Linked DNA regions of Dinoroseobacter shibae DFL 12 = DSM 16493. Each later gene encodes a partner of the first gene's protein in a complex. Links are inferred from orthologs where the notes say so. Each region holds a gene or a part of one and is shown on either strand. Other genes may lie near its edges. The genes, in order: hisH and hisF.

What was found.
Region 2: the proteins of hisH (region 1) and hisF are in contact, whole or in part, in a crystal structure (PDB 6RU0), measured with the Thermotoga maritima proteins. The link is inferred for Dinoroseobacter shibae DFL 12 = DSM 16493 from one-to-one orthologs. Residues at the interface, in WP_004080484.1 of Thermotoga maritima: Asn15, Arg18, Arg22, Arg117, Leu118, Pro119, His120, Met121, Gly122, Trp123, Asn124, Asn134, Gly135, Tyr136, Tyr138, Val140, Tyr158, Glu180, Lys181, Ser182, Ser183, Lys184, Ile185; in WP_004080486.1 of Thermotoga maritima: Met1, Leu2, Ala3, Arg5, Ser40, Glu41, Asp45, Glu46, Ala70, Glu71, Ile73, Asp74, Ile75, Pro76, Phe77, Asp98, Lys99, Ser122, Gln123, Glu161, Thr195, Leu196, Asn247, Arg249, Glu251.

What each region holds. Positions count from the first base shown.
Region 1 is NC_009952.1:800,953-803,981, forward strand. Bases 307-3,023 are described here. They hold hisH (imidazole glycerol phosphate synthase subunit HisH), read left to right. Parts: upstream 307-1,204; coding sequence 1,205-1,843; downstream 1,844-3,023. Other genes in these bases: DSHI_RS04055 (O-acetylhomoserine aminocarboxypropyltransferase/cysteine synthase family protein), read right to left, coding at 307-470; hisB (imidazoleglycerol-phosphate dehydratase HisB), read left to right, coding at 616-1,203; argF (ornithine carbamoyltransferase), read right to left, coding at 2,034-2,960; DSHI_RS04075 (GNAT family N-acetyltransferase), read right to left, coding at 2,957-3,023. In the rest of the region: more of DSHI_RS04055, read right to left, coding at 1-306; more of DSHI_RS04075, read right to left, coding at 3,024-3,029. UniProt on the Escherichia coli protein: IGPS catalyzes the conversion of PRFAR and glutamine to IGP, AICAR and glutamate. The HisH subunit catalyzes the hydrolysis of glutamine to glutamate and ammonia as part of the synthesis of IGP and AICAR.
Region 2 is NC_009952.1:2,740,203-2,743,411, reverse strand. What follows is about bases 15-2,911. They hold hisF (imidazole glycerol phosphate synthase subunit HisF), read left to right. Parts: upstream 15-1,030; coding sequence 1,031-1,792; downstream 1,793-2,911. Other genes in these bases: DSHI_RS13085 (CoA-binding protein), read right to left, coding at 2,186-2,671; DSHI_RS13090 (phosphoribosyl-ATP diphosphatase), read left to right, coding at 1,789-2,097; DSHI_RS13100 (THUMP domain-containing class I SAM-dependent RNA methyltransferase), read right to left, coding at 15-930. Outside these bases: more of DSHI_RS13100, read right to left, coding at 1-14; DSHI_RS13080 (YHS domain-containing (seleno)protein), read right to left, coding at 2,942-3,209.

The DNA.
Region 1 (3,029 bases):
TCGCCGAACACCGCGCGGGTGTCGTCGTCAATCGCCGCCCTGACCGCATCGAGATCGTCGAAATCCACGAATTTCGCGGACCAGCCGAAGCGCTTGATCGTCTGGCCGAACTGCGTGACCGTCCCGCCATAGAGCCGGGTCGAGACCACGATGTTGCACCCCGGCTGCATCAGCGGAAAGAGCGCCATGATCTGTGCCGCGTGGCCCGAAGAGCAGCAGACCGCGCCGACACCGCCCTCCAGCGTCGCGATGCGTTCCTGCAGCACCGCAACCGTGGGGTTGGTCAGCCGCGAATAGATGTAGCCGACTTCCTGCAGGTTGAAGAGGGCCGCCGCATGGTCCGCGTCGCGGAACACGTAGCCCGTGGTCTGGTAGATCGGCGTCTGGCGCGCGCCGGTGGCCGGATCGGGCCGGGCGCCCGCATGGATCTGCAGCGTGTCGAAGCCGTAGCTGGGGGTATCGTCGGACATGGGTCTCTCCCTCGAAGTCGATTTTGCGCGGACCATGCAGGGTTTCGCGCGGCAGGGCAATGGTCGGCGGCGGTGGCGGCATCGCCCGGGCTTGGCAAGGCCCGGAGCGCGTGCCAAAAGGCGGCGACAGCCCGAGGATCTGCCCATGCGCCGCGCCACCATCACCCGCAAGACCGCCGAAACCGACATCTCGGTCGAAATCGATCTCGATGGGACCGGGGTCTATGACAACCGCACCGGGGTCGGGTTTTTCGACCACATGCTGGACCAGCTCAGCCGCCACGCGCTGATCGACATGACCGTGCGCTGCGACGGGGATCTGCATATCGACGACCACCACACGGTGGAGGATGTGGGTATCGCCCTGGGTCAGGCCCTGGCCGAGGCGGTCGGCGACAAGCGCGGGATCGTGCGCTACGGGTCCTGCCTGCTGCCGATGGACGACGCGCTGGTGCGCGCCGCGCTCGACATCTCTGGACGGCCTTATCTGGTGTGGGATGTGGCCCTCCCCACCGCCAAGATCGGCACCTTCGATACCGAGCTGGTGCGCGAGTTCTTCCAGGCGCTCGCGACCCATGGCGGGCTGACCCTGCACGTCACCAGGCTGGCCGGGATCAACAGCCACCACATCGCCGAAGCCGCGTTCAAATCCGTGGCCCGCGCCCTGCGCGCAGCACTTGAGACCGACCCGCGCAAGGCCAATGCCATCCCCTCCACCAAGGGGTCGCTCTGACGTGCTGACGGTACTGGTCGATTACGACAGCGGCAATCTGCACTCGGCGGAGAAAGCCTTCGAGCGGATGGCGCGGGAGGTGGATGGCGGCGAGATCTGCGTGACCTCCGACCCCGACCTTGTGGCGCGCGCCGACCGGATCGTGCTGCCCGGCGACGGGGCGTTCCCGGCCTGTCGCGCGGGGTTGGAGGGGTTCGCGGGGCTCTTCGAGGCGATCGAGGAGGCGGTGACCGCCCGTGCCCGCCCATTCCTCGGGATCTGCGTGGGCATGCAACTGATGGCCACCACGGGGCGCGAATACGAAGACACGCCCGGCTTTGGCTGGATCGATGGCGAGGTGGTGAAGATCACGCCGTCCGACCCGGCCCTCAAGGTGCCCCATATGGGCTGGAATGACCTGGTGATCGACCGCCCGCACCCGGTGCTGGAGGGGGTGGCCACGGGCGATCACGCCTATTTCGTCCACTCCTACCACATGCAGGTGACCGACCCCGCGACCCTTCTGGCCCATTGCGACTACGGCGGCCCGGTCACGGCCGTCGTCGGGCGCGACACCATGGTCGGCGCTCAATTCCACCCGGAGAAAAGCCAGGCTGCGGGCCTGCGCATGATCGCCAATTTCCTGACCTGGCGGCCCTGAGCGAACACCGCAAGGGGGCGCTGCCCCCGTCGCTGACGCGACCCCCCCGGAGTATTTTGTCAAAGATGAAAAAGGCAGGGCGCCGTTAAGGTTAATGCGCCCAACAGTGCCTGTTTCATCTTTGCCCAAATATTCACGACACCACGCTGCAACTGAAGATCGGCTCGGTTGAACGTGATCCGGTTTCCGTTCACACCCCGAGGCACCAGCGCATGACCGCCTTCTGGGCGTGGAGCCGGTTCTCCGCCTCGTCGAAGATGACCGAGTGCGGGCCGTCCATCACCTCGGACGTCACCTCCTCGCCCCGGTGCGCCGGCAGGCAGTGCATGAACAGAGCATCGGGCTTGGCCTTCTCCATCAGCGCCCGGTCCACCTGGTAGGGGCGCAGCTGGTTGTGCCGCCGCTCCTTGGTGGTCTGGCTGTCATGCATCGACACCCAGGTATCCGCCACCACCAGGTCCGCGCCCTGCACGGCCACCGCCGGGTCGCGCTCGATCTCCACGGTCACGCCCTTGGCTCGCGCGCCCGCCACGAACTCCGCTTCCGGATCCAGGGTTGGCGGCCCGGTGAAGGTCATGTCGAACCCGAACTGCCCCGCCGCATGCAAAAACGAGGCGCAGACATTGTTCCCGTCCCCGCACCACACCACCTTTTTGCCCGCGATCGGGCCGCGGTGCTCTTCATAGGTCATCACGTCGGCCATGATCTGGCACGGATGGGTGCGGTTGGTCAGCCCGTTGATCACCGGGACGCTGGCATGCTCGGCCATCTCCAGCAGGGTGGTCTCCTCGAAGGTCCGGATCATGATCAGGTCCACATACCGGCTGAGCACCCGGGCCGTGTCCGCGATGGTCTCGCCGTGGCCCAGTTGCATGTCCGCCCCCGACAGCACCATGGTCTGCCCACCCATCTGGCGCACGCCCAGATCGAAGGATACCCGCGTGCGGGTCGATGGCTTCTCGAAGATCAGCGCCACCATATGCCCGGCCAAGGGTTGGTCGTCATCCGATGCGCCCTTGGGCCGCCCGGCGCGCGCGGTCTTCATCGCCCGGCCCCGGTCGAGCATCGCCCGCAGGTCGGCCGGATCCGTGGTGTGAATGTCCAGAAAATGCGTCATATCAAGTCTTTCTCGTCCGCGGTCCGGCCGGGGTCCAACCCCTCGGGCCACATGTCCATTACAAGAACG
Region 2 (3,209 bases), 1.9 Mb from region 1 along the record:
GCCGATCCGGGCGCCGTAGGGCGGGTTCACCATGATGAGGCCGGGCCCGGGGACGGGCGGCTCCAGCGCGCTGATCGGTTGGCAGGCGAACTGGCACAAGGCCGTGACGCCGGCCTGTTCGGCGTTGCGGGTCGCGCCGGTGATCGCGCCTTGGTCCCTGTCGAAGCCGAAGAAGCGGGGCGGGCCATCAGGGGGGACTACCGGTGTCCGGAGCGCAGCCCAGGCGGCGGGGTCGTGATTGGCGAAGCGCTCGAAGGCGAAGGCGCGGGCGCGGCCCGGGGCCAGGCCGCTTGCCATGCTGGCCGCTTCGAGCAGGAGCGTGCCGGAGCCGCACATCGGGTCCACCAGGGGTTCGCGCCCGTCATGGCCCATCTGGCGCAGGAAGAGCGCGGCCATGGTTTCACGCAGGGGCGCCTTGCCGACGAAGGTTTTCAGCCCGCGGCGGTGGAGCGGCGCGCCGGAGCTGTCGAGGCTGATCGTGACGAGGTCGTCGTCGATTCGGGCGATCAGGCGGAGCGCCTCGTCGGCCTCTGCGTCGGCCTCGCCCCGGGCCAGCACCGCGCCCGCATCCGTCACGGCCTTGGCGATGCGCTGTGCGGCGGCACGGTCGTGGTAGATTTTCGACTTTCGGCAGGTGGCCTCCACCCGCACCGGGGTGCCGGGGGCGATCCAGGCGGCCCAGTCGATCTTGCGCGCGCGCTTGTCGAGTTGCGCCAGGTGGAAGGCGCGGAACTCGGCGATCCGTACCAGCACGCGGCCCGCGCCCGCGAGCACGAGATTGGCGCGCCGCATGTCCTGCAGCGTGCCGGTGATCTCGACGCCGCCGGGGACCGGGCGCGGGTCCAGGAAGCCCGCGGCGCGGGCCTCCTCGGCGAGGGCGGCTTCCAGCCCGGGCTGGGCGGCGAGAAACAGGGGCAGGGTGTCGGCCATGGCGGTCTTGTAGGGGGCGGCGCGGGTCTTGGCGAGAGGCAGGGTTGTCCGGGGCCCCGTGGCGGCGTACACGAAGGCCGGAACCGCGCCGGAGGGCCCCATGCTGAAAATCCGTGTCATCCCCTGTCTCGACGTGGCCGATGGGCGCGTGGTCAAGGGCGTGAACTTCGTGGACCTCGTGGATGCGGGGGACCCGGTGGAATCGGCCAAGGCCTATGACGCGGCGGGGGCGGACGAGCTGTGCTTTCTCGACATCCACGCGACCAATGAGAACCGCGGCACGATGTATGACCTGGCCACGCGAACGGCGGAGCAATGCTTCATGCCGCTGACCATCGGCGGCGGGGTGCGGACCACGGAGGATGTGCGCAACCTGCTTCTGGCGGGGGCGGACAAGGTGTCGTTCAACTCGGCGGCCGTGGCGGATCCGGACGTGATCGCGCGGGCCGCCGACAAGTTCGGCAGCCAGTGCATCGTCTGCGCGATAGATGCCAAGACCGTGGCGCCGGGGCGGTGGGAGATATTCACCCATGGCGGGCGCAAGCCAACGGGGATCGACGCGGTGGAATTCGCCAAAACGGTCGTGGAAAAGGGGGCGGGAGAGATCCTGCTCACGTCGATGGATCGGGACGGGACCAAGCAGGGCTTCAACATAGCCCTGACGCGGGCCATTTCGGATGCGGTGTCGGTGCCGGTGATCGCGAGCGGTGGGGTTGGCACGCTCGATCACCTGGTCGAGGGCGTGACCGAGGGGGGGGCGAGTGCCGTGCTGGCGGCGTCGATCTTCCATTTCGGGGAGTTCACCATCCGCGAGGCGAAGGAACACATGGCGGAGGCGGGGATCCCCGTGCGGTTGTCATGAGCGTGCTGGCGCGACTGGAGGCGACGATCGCGGCCCGGAAGGGGGCCGATCCGGACAGTTCCTGGACCGCGAAGCTGCTGGCCAAGGGGCCGGAGAAATGCGCCGAGAAATTCGGGGAAGAGGCGGTCGAGGCGATCATCGAGGCGGTGAAGGGCGACCGGGCGAAGCTGACCTCCGAGGCGGCGGATGTGCTCTATCACCTGCTGGTGATGCTGGCGGCGCGCGATGTGGCGCTGGCGGAGGTGCTGGCGGAGCTGGAGCGGCGCGAAGGCATCTCGGGGATCAGCGAAAAAGCCAGCCGCTAGGGCCAAGCGGCTTCCAAGCCGCTTAAGGATTTTCCAAAATCCTTGGCCCCTCTCCATTGCAACGGACAGGCGAGCGCCCGCCGGGGTCTCAGAGTTTCGAGCTGATCACGCCGGTGTTGAATCCGCCCATCCGCAACTCGCCGAAGAGGCGTTGGTACTCGATCTTGGGGCATCTGTCCTGGATGACCTCGATCCCGGCGGCGCGGGCCTTGGCGGCGGCTTCCGGGTGGGTCACACCGATCTGCATCCAGATCACCTTCAGCCCCGGCAGCGCCTCCAGTGCCGCGTCCACCACCTCCGGCACGGCTTCGGAGCGGCGGAAGATGTCGAGCATGTCCACGGGCTCGGGAATATCCGCAAGAGAGGCGCGCACGGTCTGGCCGAAGAGGGTCTTGCCCGCGTGGCCGGGGTTCACGGGAATGACGGTCTTGCCCTTTAACGACAGGTAGCGTGCGACGTAGTAGGAGGGCCGCACGGTGTTCATCGATACGCCGACGCAGGCCACGGTGCGGGTCCGGGTCAGGATGCGGCGGAAATCGTCGTCGCTCGGCGGTGTTATGGGGTCGTGGATCATGGTGCGAGCCTAGCGTCATGCGGGCCGCGCGGGAAGTCGGGATCCTGCGCGGGCGCAGGTTGGCCATGCGCGTTTCGCCAAAAAAAACGCCCGTGCCGAGAGGGCCGGGCGTAAAGTAACGGAACGAGGGACAGTGAATGAAGCGCGGGAGTTCCGAGCCCGCCTTCCTCAGGAATACGTAGGAACGCGTTGTCGGATTGAAAGGTATTCTTCACGATTCTGTGATGAGGCCTGTGTCCTGAGCGCCATCGGCCGCTCTTGGGTGCGCGATCAGGCGAGAACCTGCGGCCAGTTGGCGTTTCCGCGGGCGATATTGCCGGGAATGTCCCTTTCCCAGCGGCGCTGCACGCGTCTGGAGAAGTTCATGTAGAGCTTGCCATCGACGATGCGCCAGGCTTCCGGGATGGTGGAGGCGGTATAGCCCTCGGCCACAGCCCAGGCGCAGTAGCCGCCAAATTGCGGGGCGTAGGCCACAGGGTCGGCGGCGAAGGCTGCGCGATGCGCGTCGGACGCAAAGCGCCAGGTCACGCCGTTCCAG